DNA from 3 places in the Flavobacterium sp. WG21 genome. Region 2 is predicted to be linked to each of the others. Evidence: riboswitches for the same ligand, from Rfam matches in the RefSeq annotation. Region 2 holds a riboswitch; each other region holds the start of a gene.
What was found. A riboswitch is a leader RNA that binds a small molecule or an ion and turns the genes downstream of it on or off. The one in region 2 is predicted to bind cobalamin.
Positions count from the first base shown of each region.

Region 1: it holds a riboswitch for cobalamin, as region 2 does, so the genes downstream of both, C245_RS0119325 (hypothetical protein) here and C245_RS0117995 (TonB-dependent receptor) in region 2, are expected to answer to the same signal.
Region 3: it holds a riboswitch for cobalamin, as region 2 does, so the genes downstream of both, C245_RS0121520 (TonB-dependent siderophore receptor) here and C245_RS0117995 (TonB-dependent receptor) in region 2, are expected to answer to the same signal.

Region 1 is NZ_AMYW01000035.1:15,089-23,530, reverse strand. Features, by position in the region: gene C245_RS0119355 (hypothetical protein) at 1-610, opposite strand, end outside; gene C245_RS0119350 (NAD(P)/FAD-dependent oxidoreductase) at 860-2,311, shown strand; gene C245_RS23320 (DUF4465 domain-containing protein) at 2,468-3,415, opposite strand; gene C245_RS23805 (hypothetical protein) at 3,480-4,718, opposite strand; gene C245_RS0119335 (hypothetical protein) at 4,731-5,768, opposite strand; gene C245_RS0119330 (hypothetical protein) at 5,744-5,971, opposite strand; gene C245_RS0119325 (hypothetical protein) at 6,015-7,304, opposite strand; cobalamin riboswitch at 7,767-7,970, opposite strand; gene C245_RS0119320 (hypothetical protein) at 8,252-8,442, shown strand, end outside.
Region 2 is NZ_AMYW01000030.1:13-8,454, forward strand. Features, by position in the region: gene C245_RS0117990 (beta-ketoacyl-ACP synthase III) at 87-1,070, opposite strand; cobalamin riboswitch at 1,513-1,714, shown strand; gene C245_RS0117995 (TonB-dependent receptor) at 1,829-3,877, shown strand; gene C245_RS0118000 (YncE family protein) at 3,874-5,019, shown strand; gene C245_RS0118005 (hypothetical protein) at 5,193-6,404, shown strand; gene C245_RS0118010 (DUF5074 domain-containing protein) at 6,429-8,442, shown strand, end outside.
Region 3 is NZ_AMYW01000048.1:7,181-15,622, forward strand. Features, by position in the region: gene C245_RS0121475 (iron ABC transporter permease) at 1-906, opposite strand, end outside; gene C245_RS0121480 (ABC transporter substrate-binding protein) at 912-2,054, opposite strand; gene C245_RS0121490 (DUF5522 domain-containing protein) at 2,234-2,596, shown strand; gene C245_RS0121495 (four helix bundle protein) at 2,641-3,015, shown strand; gene cobU (bifunctional adenosylcobinamide kinase/adenosylcobinamide-phosphate guanylyltransferase) at 3,050-3,559, shown strand; gene cobT (nicotinate-nucleotide--dimethylbenzimidazole phosphoribosyltransferase) at 3,673-5,352, shown strand; gene C245_RS0121510 (adenosylcobinamide-GDP ribazoletransferase) at 5,410-6,195, shown strand; gene cobC (alpha-ribazole phosphatase) at 6,180-6,713, shown strand; cobalamin riboswitch at 6,781-6,984, shown strand; gene C245_RS0121520 (TonB-dependent siderophore receptor) at 7,011-8,442, shown strand, end outside.

The sequences.
Region 1 (8,442 bases), on a different contig from region 2:
CTTTAGAATTAGGCAAAGGATAAAATGCGATTTCAAAAGGAATTGAAGTATCCCAACTCGAATTGTAAAAAATCAAACCCATTTCAAAATAACGCTCCAAGTCATTTTCCTTTGCGTATTTGGTAATTTCAACGAGCTGTTTTTCAAATTTTTCTTTATTGGGATTGTATATGAGTTCGTTGTAAATTGGAGTAAAAGCAGAAATAATTCTGGTAAGATCATTCAACGTTTTGTTGGTTAAAACTCCTATAGAACGTATTTTAAAATCTTTTAAATTTTCTGTTTCGATTAAGTTTTTTCTCAAAAAATCAAAGGATTGCATTGGTTTTTTAGAGCCTTCCGGGAATTCTTCAAATGGATAGCTGTAATCCAATGTCAGATGATCAAATTCTACGACCAGTTTCTGAAATTGCTCGGTATTGTATTTTGACTTTTGAAACTCAGTTTTAAAAACGTTGTCCGGATAGTTTTCGGATAAATTCTGAAGGAAAACAAAAACAGCCAATTGTTCAGAATACTTAATATTAAATACTGTTTTTTGAGCAAAAGACCAATTGGTTACGGCACACACCATAACAACCAAAAACTTAATTTTTAAAGTAATTTTCATTGTTTAGTCATTAGAATTTATTCGATAAGGATTAAAAATAATTCAAAAATTAGCAGCCAACAAACACTCACGATACGCTACGCAAAACTTTAGCTGCTATGTTATCTTCAATAACTCTTACAATCTCTTTTTAGTATCTATAGCTTACTATTTTGCACTAGCCCTCTTTTGTCTTAAATTTGCAGTCTTGTTACAAGCATATCAAAGTTTTCAAATGCTGAAGTGTCTAAATTAGGTAAAAAAGTGGGAATACATACGATCGAAAATGCAGAAAGAAACTGGACTATTTGTCCCGAATGCCAGGGACGCGGTAAAAAAAGCCAAAGACTCAGCAAGAAAGTACGGCTTCAGTATCAGATAGCGCTGGAAAACTTTGAAAAATCGAAGGACTCAGGAGTTCCTCCTACTCGCCCTAAAGCGCATCTCAATGTCTGTCTCCACTGTGACGGATCGGGATTAATTCCTTCGGAACATCCTACTATGATTGACAAAGAAAACTACCCGCATGTTGCCATAATTGGAGCCGGTATCGGAGGAGTTGCATTGGCTGTTGCTTGTTTGCACCGCGGAATTCCTTTTACTCTTTACGAACGCGATACTAACTTTGATGCCCGATCACAAGGTTATGGCCTCACCTTACAACAAGCCAGTAAAGCCATTGAAGGATTCGGTATTTTCTCTTTAGAAGAAAAAGTCATTTCAACCAGACATTTGGTACATACTCCGGAAGGAAAAGTAATTGGAGAATGGGGAATTCGAAAATGGATTCCATCGGATACCAAAACAGCTCCGAAGCGAACGAATATGCATATTGCACGACAATATTTGCGTTCGGCACTGCTGAAACAACTTGGGACAAATGATATCGTACAATGGGGACATCAACTCATAGATTTTAAGGAATCCGAAGATCAAAGTATTTCCTTAAATTTTGAAGTAAATGGCAAAATCATAACTACTAAAGCCGATCTTGTGGTTGGGGCTGATGGTATTCGCAGTACGGTACGAAAACTGTTAATTGGTGACGAGGTTACTCCTTTGCGTTATCTGGGATGTATTGTAATATTAGGTATTTGTCCGTTAAAGGCTCTTGATGGACTTGATCATAATTTGCTCGACTCGGCAACTGTGTTTCAAACCGCTAACGGCAATGAGCGAATTTATATGATGCCTTATACAGAAAATTCTGTAATGTGGCAGCTTAGTTTTCCAATGTCCGAAGACGAGGCTAAAATACTGAGTGAACAAGGACCGAAAGCGTTAAAAGAAGAGGCTTGTCGAAGAACACAATGGCACACCCCTATTCCGCAAATTTTATCGGCAACTTTAGAGGCGCAAATTTCAGGTTATCCGGTATATGACCGTGAATTACTTCGTCCTGAATTATTAGCAAAAAATAAACGGACCACATTGATTGGGGACGCAGCACATCCGATGAGCCCTTTCAAAGGACAAGGAGCTAATCAGGCATTGTTAGACGCGCTTTCTTTGGCTCGGGGAATCGTAAGAGGATGCAGACCGCTATCCAACTGGAGAGAAGCAGGAATAAGAGAAAGTGTTTTGATTGAGTTTGAATCTGAGATGCTTGTGCGAAGTGCCACCAAAGTAAAAGGTTCTGCTGAAGCTGCAGAATTCCTTCATTCTGAAATTGTACTTCACGAAGGCGATGAACCAAGAGGCAGATGTTTAAAGAATAAATAAGCCAAATCATTTATTGCGTTTTTGTACAGTTTTTTTGTACAGTTTTTTTCTCGCAGATTTTGGAGATCAAGCAGATTTTTCTTTATAGCCCATGTGTTTTAAACTAAAAAAAGGAGCCACTTTTCAATGACTCCTTTTCGATATTCAATTTTAGTATTATTGAATTCTTTTTACAGACAGCTTGTCTAAGCAGAAGTAAGCTGCGGTATTCATTCCGTATACCGGGTGTGAATCTGTTGAAGCCATTTGAAAAACAAGGTATTTTACGTCTCCCAGACCTTGAAGTGCTGTAGCGCTTACATTTATCCATCCTGTTGGCATTACTAAAGAACCTCCAGTGTAATCAGCCAATGATTGTGTAATTGGTGCAGTAATAGTTCCGCTTGAATCTACTCCGTAAATTAACAATTCAAAGTGATCTCCTGAAGAAAATGCCTGAGCAAAACCGTCTCCATACAAACAACCATAATATGGCCATGGGTGCATGTTGATTTTTAATCCTTTTACATTGTACAATCCTGTATTTCCAATTTTAATCCAGTTAGAGAAACTTGTCTCACTAAAAGTAGTTCCCTGTGGATTTTTAGGATCTGTATAACTTGACCAGTAAGCCACGATGTAGGGATCTCCTGTTGTACCCGGAGTACCTGCAGCAATTGTAGAAGAAGTTCCGAAACCGCTTCCTGCCATAGTCCCCCACTGATTGGCTACCCAACCGTTAGATCCGCCAGTACCTGCTCCTGAACCATAATTTGTAATATCATTTACATTCGATACAATAAAACCATCCCAATAATTGTAACCTGATGATGTTCCGCTATGTGAAAATTTAAATATATCAACGGTTAAATTGGTACTTGCCACATAGGTATTTTGCCAATACTTCCCGCCTGTTGTTGATGTTCCGCTAGTCAGTAAAGAACTTGTCAGGTTAAGCGTAGTAGTTGTTCCTATCGAAGGATCGGTCACCGCACTTTTAGAAGTTGAGCCTGAGCTTTTAATCGCTGCACTGCCGCTTTCGCTATTTAATAGATTTTCATCATTACTACAGGACGAAAGTCCCAGAATCAAACCTACTGTCAAAAAATAAAGTACTTTTTTCATGATTTATAAAAATTTGGATTAATATTCTTGGTTGATTAATAAACAGTTTTATTCCCGCTTTCGATTACTTGCCTGCAGCAAAATTCAAATCTTCTGCCTGTTTGAAGGAGTTCGTCACCAGGTCTAATGCGCCAATCTCTGTGAAAGTAGGCACGTATACTTTTACGAAATCTACCCCGGGAAGATGTACTTTATTACCATTACTATCTACAGCCCAGCTAATGTCAATCGAAGGATCTTTGATTCCGCCATAGCCCCATTCAAAAGTTCCAACATTGAATGCTGTACCTTCTCCATCGCTAATATCTTTTGTAGCCAAATTGACTTTTGTTCCTTTTAATGTGTAAGAATCACCAAGCCATTGTGGGTAATAATTGTATCGTCTCCATTTTTTTGTTCTGGTGATAAAACCTGAAGCCGTTTTATTGTTTGCCCATTTAAGATATTCCTTGTCGAATTGCCAATCGTACTTTCCTGCTACGGCAGTTTTATTTGGATCCGGTTTGTAATATGTCACCTCATAATTCTTAACTGTAGTCGATTTATAATACTCACTTCCGGCTATTTCGTACCACTCATTATCCTCTGCAATTCCATTTTTATTGGCATCATAAGCCACCATAATACTCACAGGAGAAAACTTTGAAGCATTCGAAACTGTATTCATCTGAACTGTAAAATCACGTTTGCCATAAGCATTGATCACCGTATGGTCGAATTTTGTTACGATATAACCGCCAAAAGTTCCCAGATCAACAAGAGATCCATCGGCCAAAATAGCCTGTGCATTCTCTATCGCTTCCGCTTTCGTTGCAAACTCAAAACCGTCATTGTTATAATGCGGAGCAGGTACATAATCTATAATTGAAAGTGCTTTGGAAGTATAGGTTTTACCGGTTTCAGCAACTGTAACTTTAGTAGAAGCCTGTTTTACCAACTTATTTAGTGTTACGGTAAAATCTACAGCATAGCTTAGTGCTTTTGGTGCTATAAACTTCAAGGTCTTACTGTCGCCAATAACAGAATCTTTAGCCACTCCGTCTTTTCCGGTTACTTTTAAAGTCCATTTGTATTGGGCAACAGCACCATTTGCATTTTCAATCGTTACTTCCGGATCAATCGCTACCACATTGTATCGCTCCGTTGTAAAATCTGCCTGCAATTTTATAGTAAGAGTTGGATCTTTAATCGGCTCCGGTTTAGGTTCTTCAATTACAGGCTCCGGCTTTGTATCATCATTACTGCAATTGTAAAAAGAGCAAACAATGGCGAGGTACAAACTATATTTTATAAACTTTTTCATATTCTTCTCTTCTTACTTTTTTAGATTGTATTTTTTAATTATTTGAAGATCTGCAGCTCCCGAGAATCGCGTAGCCATAGACGATTGCTGGTGACAAAGTCCCATTGGTTCGCTGACACAGTTCACTACTTTGATAAAATGAATTCCCGGAAGATTTGCTTTATTTCCATTCTTGTCTACGGCCCAGTCGATATCAATATCAGGGCTTTTGGCATTTACGTATCCCCATTCCGGAGCCTCAAAATTCCACAAAGTAGTTTGCCCCGGACGTACTGCTGCGAAATTTACGTTTAACTTCGTTCCTTCGTAAACAGCTGTATTTTGAGTATCCCAGGCTGGATAATACTCTTTCTTGGTTTTAGACCTTGGCAAAAAGTACGTTTGAGATTGGTTGTTCTCACAATAAAGATGTTCACGATCTAAAAAAGGATCATTTGGACCGCTTACGACTACTTTCTTACCAACCGCAGGTTTATAGTAAGTAATTTTAAAATTCTTAACCGTATTTTCTTTAGCATGCTGACTTCCTATGATTTCATACCATTCGTCTTCATCGGGTTTTCCATTGCCATTTTTATCATAAGCAACATAAATTAATCCCGGAGCCGGAGGATTGGCTTTATCCGTTAAATCTGCTCCATAAACTCTGAAGTCTTTTTTTCCTGAAAGATTAACCACCATATGATCAAATCCAACCACAATTGAACCTCCAAAACCTCCTAAATCAATTGGATATCCTACACTGGTTTCACTTATTCTTCCCAATGCTACCCTCATAACATCTGCTTTCGAAAATCCGTCTTTGTACAAATCATTGGCAAACATTCCGGGTGCAGGATTAAAATCCTGAATACTTGTTATGTAAGGATTGTAACTTTGAGTCTCATTTATCACATTCACTGTGGTGGCGCTTGTGCCTTTTTTATCTCCTTCAGTAACATTTAAGGTTAATTCATATGCACCGGGATATAAAGCAACAAATCGTAAATCTTTTGTAGTTCCTATAATCGAATCTTTAGTCTGATTCACCGGTTTTTTTTTAGTACCCATTGATAATTTGGATTACTTGTTTCAGCTGAAGCTGTAATATTCAAAACTTTAAAGGTGTTTACTTCAAATTTATCCTGAAGCTTTACTGCTATTGGTACGACGAGTCCTTCTCCGGTGTTGACATCATTTTTATCGTCATCACTGCATCCGGTAAATGCCGCCGCAAAAGCCAATAATAATAAATGGGCAAAGTTTTTTTTCATAATTCCTGATATAATAATTTAGTTTAATACACTTTTGAATGGGTTATCGCGTAGGAATGCTTTCTCCTGAAAGATGCAAATCTGTTGCCCCCATTATTTCTGTCGAAGTTTCTCCTAGCCATCCCGCCTGCTGATTAAGGCCATTGTACACTTTCACAAAATCGATCCCGGGAAGCATTACTTTGTTTCCCTTTTCGTCCACAGCCCAGTTAATATCTATGCCCGAATCATCATCATTGTTCGGAGCATTATCTGCATATCCGTATAAAAAAGCATACTGCACAAAGTAACTTCCCGTTCCGCTTTCATCAACTGCGTTATCGGGCAATCTTGTTCCTTTATAAGTAATAGAAGACTGATCTTTAAGCCATTTTGGCCAGTAATCTAAAGAATGATTGTAGGCATTATTCTGAACCAGATAGCCATTTTTCCCCTGATTGTCTTTCCATAAAATATACTCCATATCGACAAAACCTACTGTACCCGTAGTTCCACCCGACACCGGAATTTTATTGGGATCAGGTCGGTAATACGTTATTTCATAATGCTGAATCGTTTTAGGCATTTTATGCCCGCCGCCTTCTATCTCGTACCACTGATCGTCCGGAAGTCCGTTTTTATTTTTATCGTAAGCAACCATGATTATTCCTGCTTCACTACTTCCGCCGCGCATGGTACTGTTCGGATTTGGATTAGCCTCTGCCCAGAAAGCATTACCCAGAATTCTAAAATCACGTTTGCCCTTAACATTAACAATGGTATGATCGAATCCAAAAACAACATAACCGCCAAAAGCCCCCAATGAAACCAGATCACCGGTTTTCTTAGCCAGATAAGTATTGGCTCTTGATAAAATTCTTTCAGGAGTATCGCCGTCATTAGCAATAGGCAGATCGTTTACAAACTGCCCGGGTGCCGGTTTAAATTCAAATACTTTTGAGATGTAGCTTTTATACTCCTTCGTTTCTTTTGTAACGGTAACGACTACTTTTTGAGTTTGTATACTTCCTTTGTCATTTACAGTAACAGCCAATTCATAAACTCCTGCTTCTGCTGCCGCAAATAAAAGTTCCTTTGCTGTAGTAGTACTTAGTGCATAACTTTCTGAAGATGCTTTTGTGATGGTCCAACTGTAAGTAGCTTCTGTTGTTGCGCTGATTGTTGGATTTAAAGTCATAATTGTAAATCTCTGCATACTAAAAGCTAAATCTGAACTAACAGGTGTCGGATTACTATTTTCATTTGATGCATTATCATCAGAACAATTGGTTAATGAGAGTACTGCAATAAGCAACAATATGGATTGGAAGTTTTTGAAAATATTATGGTACATGTGGTATTGTTTAGGTTGGTAGTGGTAAAAGCAGCTGAACTTCGAGAAATAACAAAAGAAGTTTCAATTAAAGTCTTCAACAGAGCGCAATGTTATCTTTGTAAGCGAACACAATCCCGCATCGCCAAAAGCCCTTGGAATTGTGCTGATTTTTTATTGGAACAGAATTAAAATAAGGGAAGACACCGCCAGATAATGCATTCGGAAAATACCGATTCAACAGTGATTTCCTTTTCAGAAGTGATACTCTCAGAGAGAAAAAGCAACTACACAACACTCCCGACTGAAGCAGAATAGAAGCAAAAACGATAACAATAAATAAGAATTCTCTTTTTGTATTATACATCACTTATTGAATTAAGAAAACTCCGGGATGTATAAATTAAAAACGCAATAAGGAAGAATCCCGTCATAAAAATGACAGGTTTCGTTTATTGTTCTTCAACTTTATTCCACGAAAGTCTTAAACTATGTGATTGTGGCAGGTCTCCTGACTTGTTCCATCTTTAAAAACAACCTTCTCATCCCGCACGCGGGACAATGGCATTAGTAACGTTTAAAGACTTGTATAGAACTTACAGTAGCGGGTCTGTTCAGGATTTGCACCTGATTCCCTTTTAACCATTTTTTCTTAAGAAAAAACAGACCAAAATCTGGCGCAAATATATAACTATCTTTTACAATAGCGTAATTCTGAATAAAAAAATGAAATTTTAATAATAATCAATGCGTTACCAAAATTTTAAACTTTTTCCGAAGGTCTATCCAATGGTACCAATTACAGATACATGTTTACTGACTAAACTTCTTTATTTATTTTTAATCTCAATTTTCATAAGTAAAACAATACCCGTAAAAGTTCCTTTTGATCCCTAAATCAGGTATATATACTTGATTTCAGAAGATCCTGACTAGTTACTTTTATAAATAACTAAAACTTAAATATTATGGAAACAGTAAAAATCCCTCAAGGGGTTCAGGTTACACTAAATGTAGCGATAAGTTCTGATGCAATTGTTGGTGCTGCTATTCGTTTAAAAGGTGAGGTAACCACTTACCCAGACAATCAATTTTCAGTAATTCTGGGAGATCTTTCAACACTGCAGAATGAAAAAATGACCGTGCAATCATTATTTCA
Region 2 (8,442 bases):
TGATTGTTTTTTTGTTTGAAATCGATATTGAATTTATGATGAGTTACCTCAGCATAAGAATTTAGCGTAATTTTTTTATATACTATTTACCATTTGATGTACATACTGCCCCAGGAGAATCCTGCTCCAAAAGCCGTAATAACAAGATTATCTCCTTTTTTGAAATCGTTTTTGAAATCCCAAAGACATAACGGGATGGTTGCCGCTGTAGTGTTACCGTATCTTTGAATGTTTACTTTAAACTTCTCAATAGGAATACCAACTTCTTCACTTACTGCCTGAATGATTCTTAAGTTAGCCTGATGGGGGATTACCCAGTCTACCATCTCCGGAGTCAATGAAGCTTTTTCCATTAGTTCTTTCGAAGTACCGCTCATGTTTCTCACAGCGTGTTTAAAAACGGTTCTTCCTTCCTGATGTACAAAGTGCTGTTTGTTTTGAATGGTTTCTTCTGTTGTTGCCAAAAGAGAACCTCCGGCACGTACAGAAAGGAATTCAGCACCTGTTCCGTCTGTTCTGAAAATATTTTGATGAATCCCACGACCGTCTGTAGTAGGTTGTAAAAGTACAGCACCAGCGCCGTCACCAAATAAAATACAGCTGTTTCGGTCTTCGTAATTAACGATCGAACTCATTTTATCGGCACCAACTACGATAACATTTTTGTATCTGCCGCTTTCAATAAAGCTTGCACCTACCGAAAGTGCGTATAAAAAACCACTGCAGGCAGCGTTAAGGTCAAATCCCCAGGCGCTTTTCAATCCTGCTTTTTCGCATACCAAACTGGCAGCGGGAGTAAGAATATGATCGGGTGTTGATGTTGCGAGTATTAAACAATCAATATCCAGAGGATTTATATCATAATTTTTTATTAAATCTTTAATGGCGAAAGAAGCCATATCTGAGGTTGCCAGTGCAGGGTCATCCAATATTCTTCTTTCTTTTATGCCTGTTCGAGAGGTAATCCACTCATCTGTTGTATCTATTCTTTTTTCTAAATCAGTATTGCTTAAAACCGTTTCCGGTACATATCCTCCAATAGCAATAATGGAAGCCTTTGTTGTATTCATTGAATTTTTTGTTTCTCTTTTAGTGTTCTTTTAATTTTGACTTTCGGCCCAAAACCTTTCTCCAGTCCATTTTACAAGAGTTTTTCGAAGAATATGTAGTACGAGGGGCATCTTCATTTACAGGGGCGCAATTTAACAAATATAAAGACGCAAAAATCTCGGGATTTGTTAATTTACTTTTAATATTTCTATTTCACTTCATTATTAATAAAATCAATTCCTGTTTTGAATGATTTTGTTTCAGTTCTTCAATGTTTATAAAAAAGCAATCCAACTGAACCTATTATTGGTCGCAAAAATGCTTTTTTGTTACGGGTAGGTTTAAAAAAGTGAAGAATGTTTAAAACAGCATTCTTTTAATGAATGAGTGAAATTTGGTCTCATTCATTGTCAAAAGTGTAATATGAACTAATTAACTCTTGTTTTTATAAAGATAATTCTATCTTTACGGCCAGATTAAGGTCTGTTTTTTCTTTAGAGAAAACAGTTAAAAGGGAATCAGGTGTAAATCCTGAACAGACCCGCTACTGTAAGTTCTGTAAAAGTCTTTAACGTTACTCATGCCATTGCCCCGCTTTGCGGGATGAGAAGGCAGTTTAAAGATGGAACAAGTCAGGAGACCTGCCGGAATCACATAGTTTAAGACTTTCGTGGAATAAAGTTGAACAACAATAAACGGACCTGTTATTTTGTAACGGGATCCTGCCTTATTGCTTTTTTGACGATCATATCCCGAAGTTTATTTAATTAAATCAGTGATGTGTAAGACCAGAAAATTACTTTTATTTCTTTTCGTATTGTTAGCTCCCGTCGTACTTCACTCGCAGACTACTAAGGACAGTCTGAGGGTTTTGAAAGAAGTACTGTTAAAAGCAAAACCTTATCAGGAAGTGATTCCCGTACAAAGCCTCTCAGGAGTACTGCTTGAAAACTTAGCCAGCCACAATGTTGCCGATGCACTTCGTTATTTTGCCGGAGTACAAATCAAGGATTACGGTGGTTTGGGCGGACTTAAAACGGTGGATGTACGCAACATGGGAACGCATCACGTGGGTGTTTTTTACGACGGAATTCAGTTAGGAAATGCACAGAACGGAGTTACAGATTTAGGAAAATACTCTCTCGATGATATGGAATCTCTCACCATGTATAATGGTCAGAAGAGTGAAATATTTCAGTCGGCTAAAGATTTTGCGGCAGCTTCTACTATCTATTTGCGCACCAAACGGCCTGTTTTTGAGAATAACAAAAAGACCAATTTCTTACTGCGTTATAAAACCATGTCTATCAATTACAATGATCTTTCTTTTAGATTGGAGCATAAATTAAGTGATAAGGTAAGCTGGAGCGCCAGTTCTGAATACATAAAATCTAATGGCGAATACAAATTCAGATACAAAAGAAACAATCTCGACGGTACTGTGGCTTATGATACCTCAGCCACGAGACACAATAGTGATATACAAGCATTTCGTTTCGAGTCTGGTCTGTATGGGAAAATGAAGAACGGCACTTGGGATGCGAAAGTGTATTATTACGGTTCCGAAAGAGGAGCACCGGGAGCTATTGTAGAAAATAAGTTTTCGGATGGTTTTAGACAGTACGACAAGAATTTTTTTGCACAGGGTACTTTTATAAAAGACCTTAGCGAAAGATATAAATTTCAGGCTAAGGCAAAATATGCTTATGATTATACTCATTATGTAGCCAGAGACACCACCAGTGTACTGGGTGAAGTGGTTACCGAAGGCGCTCAATCTGACGATAGTTATTACCAACAGGAATATTATTTTTCAGCAGTCAATCTGTACAAGATTTTACCCACTTGGGACGTTTCGTTGTCAACTGATTTTCAGTACAACCGCCTTAATGCAACCAGAAAAGGGATAAAAACCCTGTTCTCTTATCCGGAGCGCTACACCGCTTTGTTTGCCCTGGCAAGTTCCTATAGACTGGATGGCTTTAAAGTTCTGGGCAGCGTTGTGGGAACGCACGTGCAGGAAGAAGTACGTTACAATGCCAAAGCTCCTGATAAAACAGAATTTACTCCTGCTATATTTTTGGGTTACACTCCTTTTATAGCCTATGATTTTAATGTAAGAGCTTTTGCGAAACGTATGTTCCGAATGCCCACTTTTAATGATTTGTATTATACGATGGTCGGTTCCAGTACCTTAAGGCCCGAATACATGAATCAATATGACATTGGATTTACCTACAACATACCAGTAGAGAAAGGTTTCCTGGATCAGTTTTCTCTTCAGGTCGATGGATATTATACCAATACTAAAGATAAAATAATTGCTGCTCCAACCGGAAATTTATTCCGTTGGATGATGACTAATATCGGGCAGGTGAAAGGAAAGGGGATAGAGTCGGCTGTGGATATGAAAATGCATTTCGGCAAAGTAAATCTGACCACTCATTTAACCTATACGTATTCGGAGAGTCGAGATTATACCAAGTTTGCTGGTTTGGAATTATCCTCTTACGGAGATCAGATTCCTTACACACCCTGGCACAGCGGATCCGGAATATTAAATGCAGATTATAAGTCATGGAATTTTAACTACAGTTTTATATATGTAGGAAAACGCTACAACGGAAATGTAAACAATATCAAAATTAATGAAGTGCAGCCTTGGTACACACATGATTTGGCGGTTCAGAAAATGTTCTCTTTTCATCAGTATAAAATAAAAGGAACAATCGAATTAAACAATGCCCTGAATCAGCAGTATGAAGTGATTTATAACTATCCGATGCCGGGCCGTACTTTAAAATTTATAATCAGTATTGCACTATGAAAAAGAGAAGTACCCGATTCCTGCTTAGTTTATTTGTTGCTCTTCTTTTGGTTTCCTGTAGAGAAGAAGAAACTATTTTTCCCTCTTCGGATAAAAGTGTAGCCGCACCCAGAAGCGATGGCAAAATAGAAGGATTTTATCTTTTAAACGAAGGTAATATGGGAATGAACCGCGCCAGTATTGACGTGTTCAATTACAGAACCGGGAATTATACCACCGATATTTACTCCGAACGCAATCCAACAGTAGTAAAAGAACTGGGGGATGTGGGTAATGATATAAAAATTTACGGGAATAAAGTGTATGCGGTTATTAACTGCTCCAATAAGGTTGAGGTAATCGACAAATGGTCCGCAAAACGAATCAAAAAAATAGACATTCCGAATTGCCGATATGTCACTTTCTACAAAAATAAAGCCTACGTAAGTTCCTATTCAGGCCCTGTTGCCATTGATCCAAATGCCGAAATTGGATTTGTAGCCGAAATAGATACGACATCCTTAGAAATAAAACGCAAAGTGACCGTTGGTTATCAGCCGGAACAAATGGTGGTACATAACGGAAAATTGTATGTTGCCAATTCAGGAGGTTACAAAGTACCTAATTATGACAGAACAGTATCTGTTATCGATCTTGAAACTTTTACCGAAATAAAAAAAATCGATGTAGGGATTAACCTTCATAGCATGCAGGTAGACAGCAGAGGTGATATTTATGTGAGTTCCAGAGGTGATTATTACAACACACCGTCTAATCTTTTTGTGATTGATACGAAGACGGATGAAAAGAAAATGCAGCTTGATATTCCCGTTTCAGCAACCTGTCTGGTCGATGATTTGCTCTATTATTACAGTGTTTCATGGAGCTATCTGACCAACAGTAATAAGGTTACGTACGGAATATTAGATACAAAGACCAAAAAAGTGATTAACGATAAAATCATTACAGACGGCACTGAAAAGCATATCATGATTCCTTACGGTTTACAGGTAAATCCCGAAACGAAAGAAATATACATTACCGATGCCCAAAATTACGTAGTAACAGGTTACATCTACTGTTTTACTCCCGAAGGAAAATTAAAATGGAAAACTACGGCAGGTAATATTCCAGCACATATTGCTTTTATAACTAAAAAGTAAGTTGTGAAAAGTGAAGAATAAAGAATAAAGAATAAAGAATAAAGAATAAAGAATAAAGAATAAAGAATAAAGAATAAAGAATAAAGAATAAAGAATTAGATGTTACCTCACTGGAAATTTATTTTGTTGTACCTCAGCAATCATGTGTCATTAAAGAATAAAAATAAAAAAATATGAAAAAAGCCCCTTTCGCATTTTTAAAATGCGCACTAGTAGTAACTCTTTTATTGGGATTTATTTCCTGTGGAACGGATCGGGAAGAAGAAGCGGAAAATGAAAATTTTGGAGAAATACTAAAAGAATCCTATACGATAGATCGTTTTAAAGTGCTCAATATTGATTTAAAATTAAATAGTAATTCAAAATTAACCTGGAGTATTAAAGATTCAGTGATCTCAGAAAGCCTTCAACTGGATTTTATCAGTCCGTATTTAAAGAGCTATCCCTTAACGTTAAAAGTGGAAACCAATGGTGTTGTAAAAACATTCCAATCGATTATCAATGTAACAAAAGAGACCGGAAATTATAGTAAGTACATCTCTAATGTACTGGAATTTCGTCCCGGAGTCGGTCAGTTTACCAATGAACTTCCCTTATACGCACCGGGAAATACCGAAAGTAATTTGATCAATGCCGCAAAAAAGTCACTCGTTGGTTCTAATGCCAGTATGATATCTCTAGGCGGATTTGGAGGCTATATTGTATTTGGTTTTGATCATACGATTCCAAACATGAATGGCCGTGATTTTAAAGTTTTGGGAAATGCATTTTGGGCTAATGACACAAAGGAAACTCGTTCAGGTTCTTGTGAACCCGGAATTATTCTGGTGGCTTACGATAAAAATAAGAATGGAAAACCCGACGAGGACGAATGGTATGAAATAGCCGGAAGCGAGTATTTTAAAAATACTACCGTGAAGAACTATAGTGTGACTTATTTCAAACCGGATCCTAACAAACCGGCTGTTGCAGGTCAGGATTTTTGGCAGACTGATGTACAGTACATTAAATGGGAAGACAGTCAGGGGAATTCAGGATATAAAACTAAAAATGGATTTCACGAACAAAGCTATTATCCGCTATGGATTTCAGAGGCTTCTTATACTTTGAAAGGAACCAGAATAAAAGACAATTTTTATGATCAAAGTGGTACCGGAAACTATTGGGTAGGCACAGGATTTGATTTTGGTTATGCCGATAATGCACCTAATAGCGACGAAGGTTCTAATATTGATATTTCCTGGGCGGTAGACAAAAACGGAAAATACGTAAAACTTCCCGGAATAGATTTCGTCAAAATACATACCGCAATCAATCAGGAAGCAGGCTGGCTGGGAGAAGTTTCTACAGATGTTGCCGGAGCTTATGACCTGTATCTTAAATAATGAAAAATTAAAATTAAATTGAATATGAAGAAAAATTACTTGTTATTATTGATGTTCCTTTCTGTCTTTTTTATACGTGGTCAGGTAGTATTGGAGGGCACAATTCTAAATAATAATAAACAAACAGCAGCGAAAAATAAAATTGCCAAAAACACGACTGCTGTAGCAACCTTTGATGATATTAAGTATTGGATAGGCACAGGCTCTAATCGGGCAGCATTTGTGGTGCAGTGGAATGATGGTAAAAATACCGATGCTTTAGTCTGGGGATTCAGATGGGAGGGTACCGCCACAGGCGAAGACATGTTGAAGGCCATACTAAAAGCAGATCGTCGTTTTTTCGCTCTGTTGTATAAGGGAACACAAACGGGATCTTCGGTGGGAGGATTGGGTTTTGATCTGAATGGAATTAAAACGATCGGACTTTATAAAGGGACAGATTATACTTATCCTCTTTATCCAACAAATGGTTTTGTGAATACGACTGCTTATGACTTTGACAGCTACACAGCAATTGATACAAACGATCACTGGCAATCCGGATGGACAAATGGTGAGTGGACGTATTGGGGGAAAAATCCTGCCGATGCTGATTTTACTGCCGTAAGTACAGGGGCATCTGGCCGTATTCTGCAAAATGATTCCTGGGATGTTTGGAATTACGCACCCTCTAAAAATGGGCTTCCTATTGCCGGAACTTTTACTCCGGTTGTACCTTATGGAGAAGCAACAGATTTTACGAATGGATTTTTTATGGTAAATGAAGACTGGTTCGGACATACCAATGGTTCTGTGAATTTTATTAATAAAGACGGAAGTACTAATTACCGAATTTATAGTATAGCGAACAACAATGAAACCTTTGGCGTGACCACTTGTTATGGAACAATTTATGGAGATAATTTTTATTTTATTTCCAAACAGGCAGCAAGTGGAGGAGATCAAAATTTTAGTCCAGGCGGAAGATTGGTTGTTGCCAATGCTAAAACCATGAAAAAAATTGCCGGATTTGCAAACATTGGAGCAGATGGACGTTCGTTTGTTGGAGTAAATGAAAATACAGGATATATCGGTACTTCAAAAGGTATTTATCTTTTTGATATTGCCAATTTGAAGGTAGGGAGTTTATTAGCAGGCACAGGTACTGCAGGACAGGTTGGCAATATGATTCGTACGTCTCAGTATGTATTTGCAGTAACACAAAATGGAGGAATGCTGATAATCGATCCTGCTACTAATACTTTGATTAAGACTATTACCGGTAAATTCCACTCTGTAGTTCAGGCCAAAGACGGAAGTGTATGGGGAATTCAGGATCAAAAGCTAATCAATATTAATGCTACAACTTTTACAGTAACCGAATATGCAATTCCAACAACTAAATACCCGGGTTCCTGGGGAGCCTGGAACGCGGGAAGTTTTACTTATAGCACGCAGGAGAATGCTTTGTTTTGGATAAACGCTATCAGTTCTTTTACTTCAGTAACAAAAATTGTAAAATTTGATATTACTTCAAAAACCTTTAATGAGAATTTTGCAACGATTCCGGGTCAGACAGATGCTTTTAAACAAATTCCTTATGGTGCCGCCCTGCGTATTGATCCGGTTTCAGATGAGCTGATTCTCAATACTACAGAAAACGGATTTGGAGCACATTTTCAGAAAAACTGGGTTCATACTTTTGATCGTACAGGAAATTTAATTCAGACAAGAGTTTTAGACGATTACTATTGGTTTCCCGGCATGACTGTTTTTCCGGATAATGCAGCACCTGTAGTGAGCAATACTCTGCCATCGGAAGTTTCGGTAAAAGAACCAACTGTAATCGATTTAAAAAACATTGTCTCGGATACTGATAATTTGTCGGCGGCGATTGTAAAATCTGTAAAGTCAGTTAGTGATACAGAGGTGGTTTCGGCCATAATAAATGTGAATGACGAATTGGTTCTGACTCCAAAAACTCAGGGTACTGCAACAGTGGTGATTCGTTTTAATTCCAATGGAAAATGGGTTGAAAAATCAATCATTGTAAATACAA
Region 3 (8,442 bases), on a different contig from region 2:
CAACATAATTATTCCTCCGTAGAAAAAAGTACTCCAATATAAAACCGTGTGGTTACTCGTCTGAAAAGTCAATTTTGCAATGTGTGGCACTGCCAAACCTATGAATGCAACCGGCCCTGCAAAAGCAGTAACACTTCCGGCCAGAATACTTGTTGCAAAAATAATGATCAATCGGGCTCTCTTGTAATTCAACCCCATACTTTTGGCGTAATTTTCACCTAAAAGCAAGGCATTTAAAGGTTTAATACTTCCGGCACTCAAAAACAGACCAAAAGCAACACAAACTGCCAAAATCAAGATCGAAGTCCACGAAAGATTCCCAAGACTTCCCAAAGACCAAAAGGTAAATTTCTGCAATTGTTCTGCTGAACTAAAATACGTCAAGACCCCAACAATAGCACTGGTAAAACTGCCAAACATTAATCCGACAATTAAAATTGCCATCGTATTTCGTAAACGCTGTGCTACCAATAAAACCAATAGTAAAACCAAAACACTTCCTATTGTCGAAGCCAGTACAATTGCATACGGTGACAATAAAATCGAGTTTAAAAATGAAGGTAAAAAACCTGCCCCAAGAATCACGATCGCAACTGCCAGAATTGCTCCCGAACTTAAACCTAAAACATCAGGTCCTGCAAGTGGATTTCTAAACAAAGTCTGCATCAGCAAACCACTCACCGATAAACCAATACCAACCAACATAGCTGTAATAGCCTTTGGCAGACGATAATTGACAATAATATATTCCCAGGTCGATTTACTGGCATGGCTTCCCGTCATACTGTTATATACTTCCTTAAAAGGTATGGTTACTGATCCCAGGCTAATGTCTAAAAAAAACATAAACAATAAGGCCAGACCGAGTACCGAAAACAGTATTATATTTCGTTTTTTATGAATCAATGAACTTAGTTTAATTTAGAGGCAAAAGTAAATTCATAACTTGGCAACAACTCCGGGTGAAAAATCTTGATATAATCTTTTAATACTAAATCAGGACGGCTTGGTGCCAGCTCATAATAAACTGTTCCTCCCGTTGCTCCTGATTTACCTTCAAATGTATAAACATTCTTAGACTTGAAGGCATCAAATTCTGTATAATGAGGATTACTCTTTCCGAATTCGTCCAAACTTTTAAAGGAACCTGCAGCGATCCAGAAATTAGCCGTTTTGGCTTTCACTAAGACTTTTTCAAAAGACAAGCCTTCGCTTCCCGTACCTTTTAAATCGGCCCATAGGTAATTGGCCTGAGCATCTTTCATAAACTGCGCCACCCAACTGTTTCCTTTAGCTACATACCAGATATCTTCGTACATAGAACCATATAAAACACTTGAAGTTGCTGGTTTTCCCGCTACTAATTTTTTAGCCTGGTCATAACTCAAAACAATTTTATCAAACAACTCTTTCGCCTGTTCTTCTTTACCAAATAAAGCACCGTAGAGTTTAATCCACTCTGCTTTTCCAAGGGGAGATTGCTCCATCCAGTCGGCCTGAATCAAAACATTTAAACCGCTTTTTTTCAAATTATCAAGCATCGCATTGTTATTGTCTACTCCAAAAGTCACTATTAAGTCCGGAGACAACTCTATTAATTGTTCGATATTTAATTTCTCATTCTGCCCCACATTTTTAACGGCACCTTTGTCTATCAGTGCTCTGGTTTTTTCTGAGGAAATGTAATCGGTATGCGGAAAACCTACCAATTTATTCTCTACTTCCAGCATCTCCAAAAACGGAATGTTAGTCGTTGAAGTCACTACAATTGACTCCAAAGGAACTTTGATAGTCGTGTACTTTTGTAAACTGTCCGGTACTTTCGCTTCTTTCTCTTTCAGTACATAAGTAAACTTGGTATGGGCATCCGGCCAGGGATCTGAAACAGTTACTACCGAATATCCTTCGTGCTTTATAATCGAGAGTCCGGACGCATATTCGATACTATTTTTTTCGGTTTCCGTTTTTACAATCTCCGAAGATTCATTTTTTTTGCATCCGATTAGAAGAAAAAAAGGTAAAACAAAAATCATTTTTGGCAGTAAATGTCTCATATATAGGTTCTGTTATTTTTTTTAAAGGGCTCAGTTTCATCATGCTGCTTATATGGCATATAATTTGAATCGTCTTCCTTATAAATTTTACAATTTCATTACTGACAAAGGTAACGCAATTTCTATTTTTTTTATCTACCTTTATTCCTACAAAATCAAATAAACATCATTTTTCCCTAATGAATCCCATAAAAACCAAAGTCTGCTCGAGCTGTGAATCTTCTTTCAGCTGTGGAGATACTTCAAATGAAAACAAGTGTTGGTGTAATGATTTCCCCCCTATTTTTAATCTTTCCGAAGGAGGCGACTGTCTTTGCCCCGTTTGTTTTAAAGAAGCCTGCGAAGATAAAATCGACGCTTACGTAGAAACGCTTACCCCACAAAAAGCTCTTAAAAATAAAGCCATATCTTTACCCAAACAAGAAAAGTTAATCGAAGGAATTGATTATTATTTGGAAGACGGAAATTATGTTTTCAAAGCCTGGTTTCACTTAAAAAGAGGAAGCTGCTGCGGAAACGAATGCCGACATTGTCCTTACTAATTGTTAATTGTGAATTATTGATTATAAATTGCTAGTTGTGAATTATGAAAGAGAATATAATCAAAGATAAGAGTTTTGATTTTGCGATTCGAATAGTTAAATTATATCAGTACCTATCCGTCGAGAAAAAAGAATTTGTCCTTTCTAAACAGCTTCTGCGATCTGGAACAAGCATAGGAGCTATGGTAAGGGAAGCAGAACATGCTGAAAGCAAAAATGATTTTATTCATAAATTTGCAATTGCCCAAAAAGAGACCAATGAAGCTGTTTATTGGTTAGAATTACTAAAAGCAACCAATTACTTAAATGAAAAAGAGTTTGCGACTATTAATAATGACGCCATTTCAATATTAAAATTAATAACAAGTATTATCAAAACGACCAAAAGTCAAATCCCTCCTAAACAGCCTCTTCTTTAAATTAACAATTAACAATTAACAATTAACAATTAAAATGATCTACCTAATTACAGGAGGCGAACGATCAGGAAAGAGCAGTTACGCCCAAAGCCTGGCCTTACAACTTTCAGATACCCCTATATATGTAGCGACAGCTAGGAAATGGGACTCTGATTTTCAAAACAGAATTGACAGACATCAACAAGAACGCGACGAACGCTGGACCAATATTGAAAAAGAGAAATACTTAAGCGAAATTGACTTTTCCGGAAAAGTAGCTTTAATAGATTGCGTTACCCTTTGGCTGACCAACTTTTTTGTCGACCATAAAAATGAGGTTACTTTAAGTTTAGAGGAAGCAAAAAAAGAATTTCTATCCATAGCGCAACAGGAAAATGCTACGCTGATTATTGTCACAAATGAAATCGGAATGGGTGTTCATGCCGAAACTCATATCGGCCGAAAATTTACCGAACTTCAGGGTTGGATGAATCAGTTTTTGGCTTCAAACGCAGATGAAGTGGTTCTAATGGTTTCGGGAATTCCTGTTAAGATAAAAGGATAGTGATCGAAAGAAAATCCAATTTTTAAATCCCAAATTACAATACGATACTTTATCTTTACGGTTACTATTCTACAAACCCGAAGTTTTTGGAATTTAAAAATTGGAATTTAAAAATGAGTCATTTAGACGATATACTAAAATCACGTCGTGATACCCGCCATTTTACAAATGACGAAGTTCCTGACGAAGTCATTCAGAAAGCACTTCAAGCCGGACATTGGGCACCGTCAGTTGGATTAACAGATGCTACCCGATATTATCTTATTAAATCTGCTGCGGTTAAAAGTACCATAAAAGAGCTTTTTTTAGATTATAACAAAAAAGCTGAGGAACTTACCGACAATCACGAACAAAAGGAACACTATAAATCCTTAAAACTGGAGGCCATTGAGGAAGCTCCAATCGGACTCATTATTGCTTATGATCGATCTGTACTGAACCAATTTACGATTGGAACGGTTGGCAGCAATGAAGCGGTAAAATTCAGTTCAGTTTGCGCTGCTCAGAACATCTGGCTCTCTCTCACTGAGCAGGGTTACGGAATGGGCTGGGTGTCTATTCTGAACTATTATCAGTTTAAAAAGATTCTCGATTTACCTGAAAACATTGAGCCGTTGGGGTATTTCTGCATCGGAAAACCTGCTACAAATTACGATAATCAACCCATGTTGCAGCAATTACACTGGAAACAAAAATCAGAGGCTCCAGATTGTAAGGAAATCAAAACTACCGTTGAAAATCTAATTCCGAATTTAAATTTAAACTCAAAAACAGAAAGCTCAAAAGATTTCAACTTCAGCACTCAGCTACAAGACAAAATAGATTCGAAGACCAAACCCATCGGCGCTTTGGGGACTCTCGAGACTTTAGCCTTTCAGATGGGAACTGTTTTTGAAACGTTAAACCCAAAAATCATAAATCCTTCTATCGTTGTTTTTGCTGCCGATCATGGCATTGCTAATCATGGCGTAAGCGCTTACCCGCAGGATGTCACAAGACAAATGGTGACCAATTTTCTGGAAGGCGGCGCTGCCATTAACGTCTTCTGTAAGCAAAATGACATTCAGTTATCCATCGTTGATGCCGGTGTTAATTATGACTTTCCAACCAATGCCAATCTGATTAATGCCAAAATAGCCAAAGGAACACAATCCTTTCTACACCTTCCCGCAATGAGTGAAGCAGAGTTACAATTGTGTTTTGAAAAAGGAAAAACGATTGTGGAAGACATTGCAAGAAAAGGCTCCAATTGTATTGGTTTTGGCGAAATGGGAATTGGAAACACCTCTACTGCCTCGGTATTGATGAGCCTTCTAACCGGATTCTCTATCGAAGAATGCGTAGGAAAAGGAACGGGTGTTGAAGATGAAAAATTACTTCAAAAACAAGACTTACTGCGAAAAGCTATTGAAAATTATACCGGTCCGGCCGAGTTAAAACAACAGTTGGCCTACTTTGGAGGTTTTGAAATTATACAAATTGCCAGCGGGATGTTAACTGCTTTTGAGAACAATATGCTCCTTCTGGTAGATGGCTTTATTTGCAGCACGGCCTTCTTAATTGCTTCAAAAATAAATCCTGCTATTCATAAAAATGCAGTCTTCTGTCATTGTTCTGCCGAGAAAGCACATCAGAAATTATTAGATTATTTAAATGCAAAACCTATTCTGAATCTGGATTTGCGCTTGGGAGAAGGTACAGGCTGTGCGATTGCCTTTCCAATTCTGAAATCAGCTGAAGTTTTTCTGAATGAAATGGCCAGTTTTGAAAGCGCGGGCGTTAGCAGAAAATAGTTTTCAATCTCAGTTTACAATTTTATCCTTTAATTTTGCCCTAATCAATTATCTTAAATGAAAAAAGAACTGCATATTTTCTTTACCTGTTTAATGTTTTACACCAGAATCCCGTGTCCTAAAAACATCAATCATGATCCTGACTATTTAAATAAGGCAACACGATATTTTCCTTTCATTGGCTGGATTGTTGGGAGCATTTCCTTTCTGGCTTTCTATCTTTTCTCGCTTTTTCTCTCTATTGAAACCGCAGTACTTTTGGCTATTATCGCCTCAATATTAACCACGGGAGCTTTTCATGAAGACGGTTTCGCCGATGTTTGTGATGGTTTTGGAGGCGGTTGGACCAAAGAAAAAATTCTGCTTATCATGAAAGACAGTGCGATTGGAGCTTACGGAGCGATTGGTTTAGTTTTACTATTTCTATTAAAATTCAAACTGCTCTCAGAATCCATTTCACTTTTTACTACTAACATTTTTCTAATTTTCCTCTTATTCATTTCGGCCCATTCCTTAAGTCGCCTTGCAGCAATATCAATTATTTTCACACATGAATACTCCCGCGATGATGCGACGAGTAAAAGCAAGCCTATAGCTAAGAAACACGGTTGGAAAGAAATTACAGGTTCGTTCTTCTTCGGACTAATTCCATTATTGGTACTTTCATTTTTTCAATCTAAATCTCTTTTGGCAATTATTCCCGTATTCATCATTCGTTATTTTTTAGCCCGCTATTTCCAAAAATGGATTGATGGTTATACAGGAGACTGCCTGGGAGCAACGCAACAGGTTTGTGAAGTTATTTACTATTTAAGCATTCTTCTGATATGGAAATTTATCTAGTTCGTCATACCGAAACAACCTGCGAAAAAGGGATCTGCTACGGTCAGACCGATGTAGATTTGGCTGTTCCATTCGAAGAAACCTTTAAGGATATTGTCTCGCAATTACCTCCTAAGGCCCTACTCTTTTCAAGTCCTTTGAAACGTTGTACTATGCTGGCAGAATACATTCAAAATACGATAAAACCTGCTTCCTTTATTATGGACGATCGTTTAATGGAAATGAATTTTGGCGATTGGGAATTGAAAAACTGGGATGCAATTCCTGCGGAGGAACTTAATCCCTGGATGGAAGATTTTGTCACCACGCAAGTCCCAAATGGGGAGTCTTTTACAATACTTCATGAAAGAGTGGGTACGTTTTTAGAAGATTATGTTTTCAACCAGACAGCTCCTGTAGTCATTGTCTCACATGCGGGTGTGATCAGAAGTATTTTATGTCATCAGTCCGGATTACCACTAAAAGACGCTTTTACCAATAAAGTAGCGTTCGGACAGGTTATTAAAATAGTGAATTAAATTATCATTTGTTCAGAATCCCTCTCCAAAACGAAAACAAATTTGAAAATTCAATAATTTTAACTTTATCTTTGCAGAAAATTAAGGTTGTGTTCATTCATACACATTAAAAGGGAATCAAGTCATAAATCTTGAGCTGTACCCGCAACTGTAAGCTTTGTTCTGAAAAGAATGCTTGTTGTTAACTACAAAACCACTGCTCGCGCTGACGAATGGGAAGGTAAACAACAAGACGCAAGCCAGGAGACCTGCCTTTGTAATCAATATCGAGCTCTCGGGAAAAAGAGTGTAGAAATTATGACTTTGAAAAAACTTTTTGCTCTTTGTTTCTTATTGTTGTGCCAGATTACTGTGGCGCAGAACGATTCTATTACGAAACTTAAAACAGTCGTCGTTTCTGACGCTAATCTGAAGAAATACTCCAATTCACAATCGGTTTTAAAACTAAATGACTCTGTTATTGGCAAAAATGAAGCCTTATTAACGGATTTGTTAAACTTTAATTCGACCATTTATTTTAAAGAGTACGGCCGTGGAATGCTTTCTACAGTTGCCTTTAGAGGTACAACATCATCGCAAACGGCTGTAATCTGGAACGGAATCAACATTAATTCTCAAATGAACGGAAGTACTGATTTTAATACCATTTCCGGATCCGATTATAATTCTATAAGTGTAAAAGCAGGAGGCGGAAGTGTTATTTACGGTAGCGGAGCCGTTGGAGGAACCGTACACTTGAATACAGATCTCGCCTTTTACAATAAATTTGAAAACAGTTTAAGATTGGATTACGGAAGTTTCAACACGATCGGAATTAATTATAAAACAAGTATCTCCAATAAAAAATGGAGTACTCAGATTGGTTTTTCTAAAAATAGTTCTACAAACGATTATAAATACCTGAACCAATACAACTGGAAAGGCGAACAGCGCTGGAATCAAAACGGTCAGTATGATGTTATTACCCTAGGTGCCAATGCAGGATATAAAATCAACGACAAAAACAGTTTAAAGCTATATACCCAAACCTCAAACACAGACCGAAATACCTCATTAGTTTCGGAATCTGAAACTAAAAGTAAATATGTAAATGGTTTTAATCGGAACTTATTGGAATATGATGGTGATTTTGGCAGATTCAAAACCAATTTAAAAACAGCCTATATTTTTGAGAACTATAAATATTATGCCGACAACTCGAGCAATATTTATACGTACGGAAAAACAGAAAGCCTGACTACAAAAGCAGATTTAGGCTATCAATTATTAGAATCGCTGCAAGTAAATGGTATTCTGGACTACAACCGGACTAAAGGATACGGAAGTGGTTTTGGTGATAATGTCAGAGAAATAAGTTCTGCTGCTTTACTTATAAAACAAGATATTTCTGCGGACTGGAAAAACGAATTTGGGGTTCGTAAAGAGTTTACAGACAATTACAAATCACCCGTTCTATTCTCCGCAGGTTCCTCCTATCAATTTGGGAAACTGTACAATTTAAAATTGAATGTATCCCGTAATTTCCGAATTCCAACTTTCAATGATTTGTACTGGGAACAAGGCGGAAATCCTAATTTAAAACCGGAGAGTTCTTATCAGGCCGAAATTGGAAACGTTTTCACCATTAAGAACTTCTCTTTGACTCAGACTTTTTATTATATCAAAATAAAAGATCTATTGCAATGGGTCCCGGGAGCTAATGGTATCTGGTCACCGCAAAACACAGACA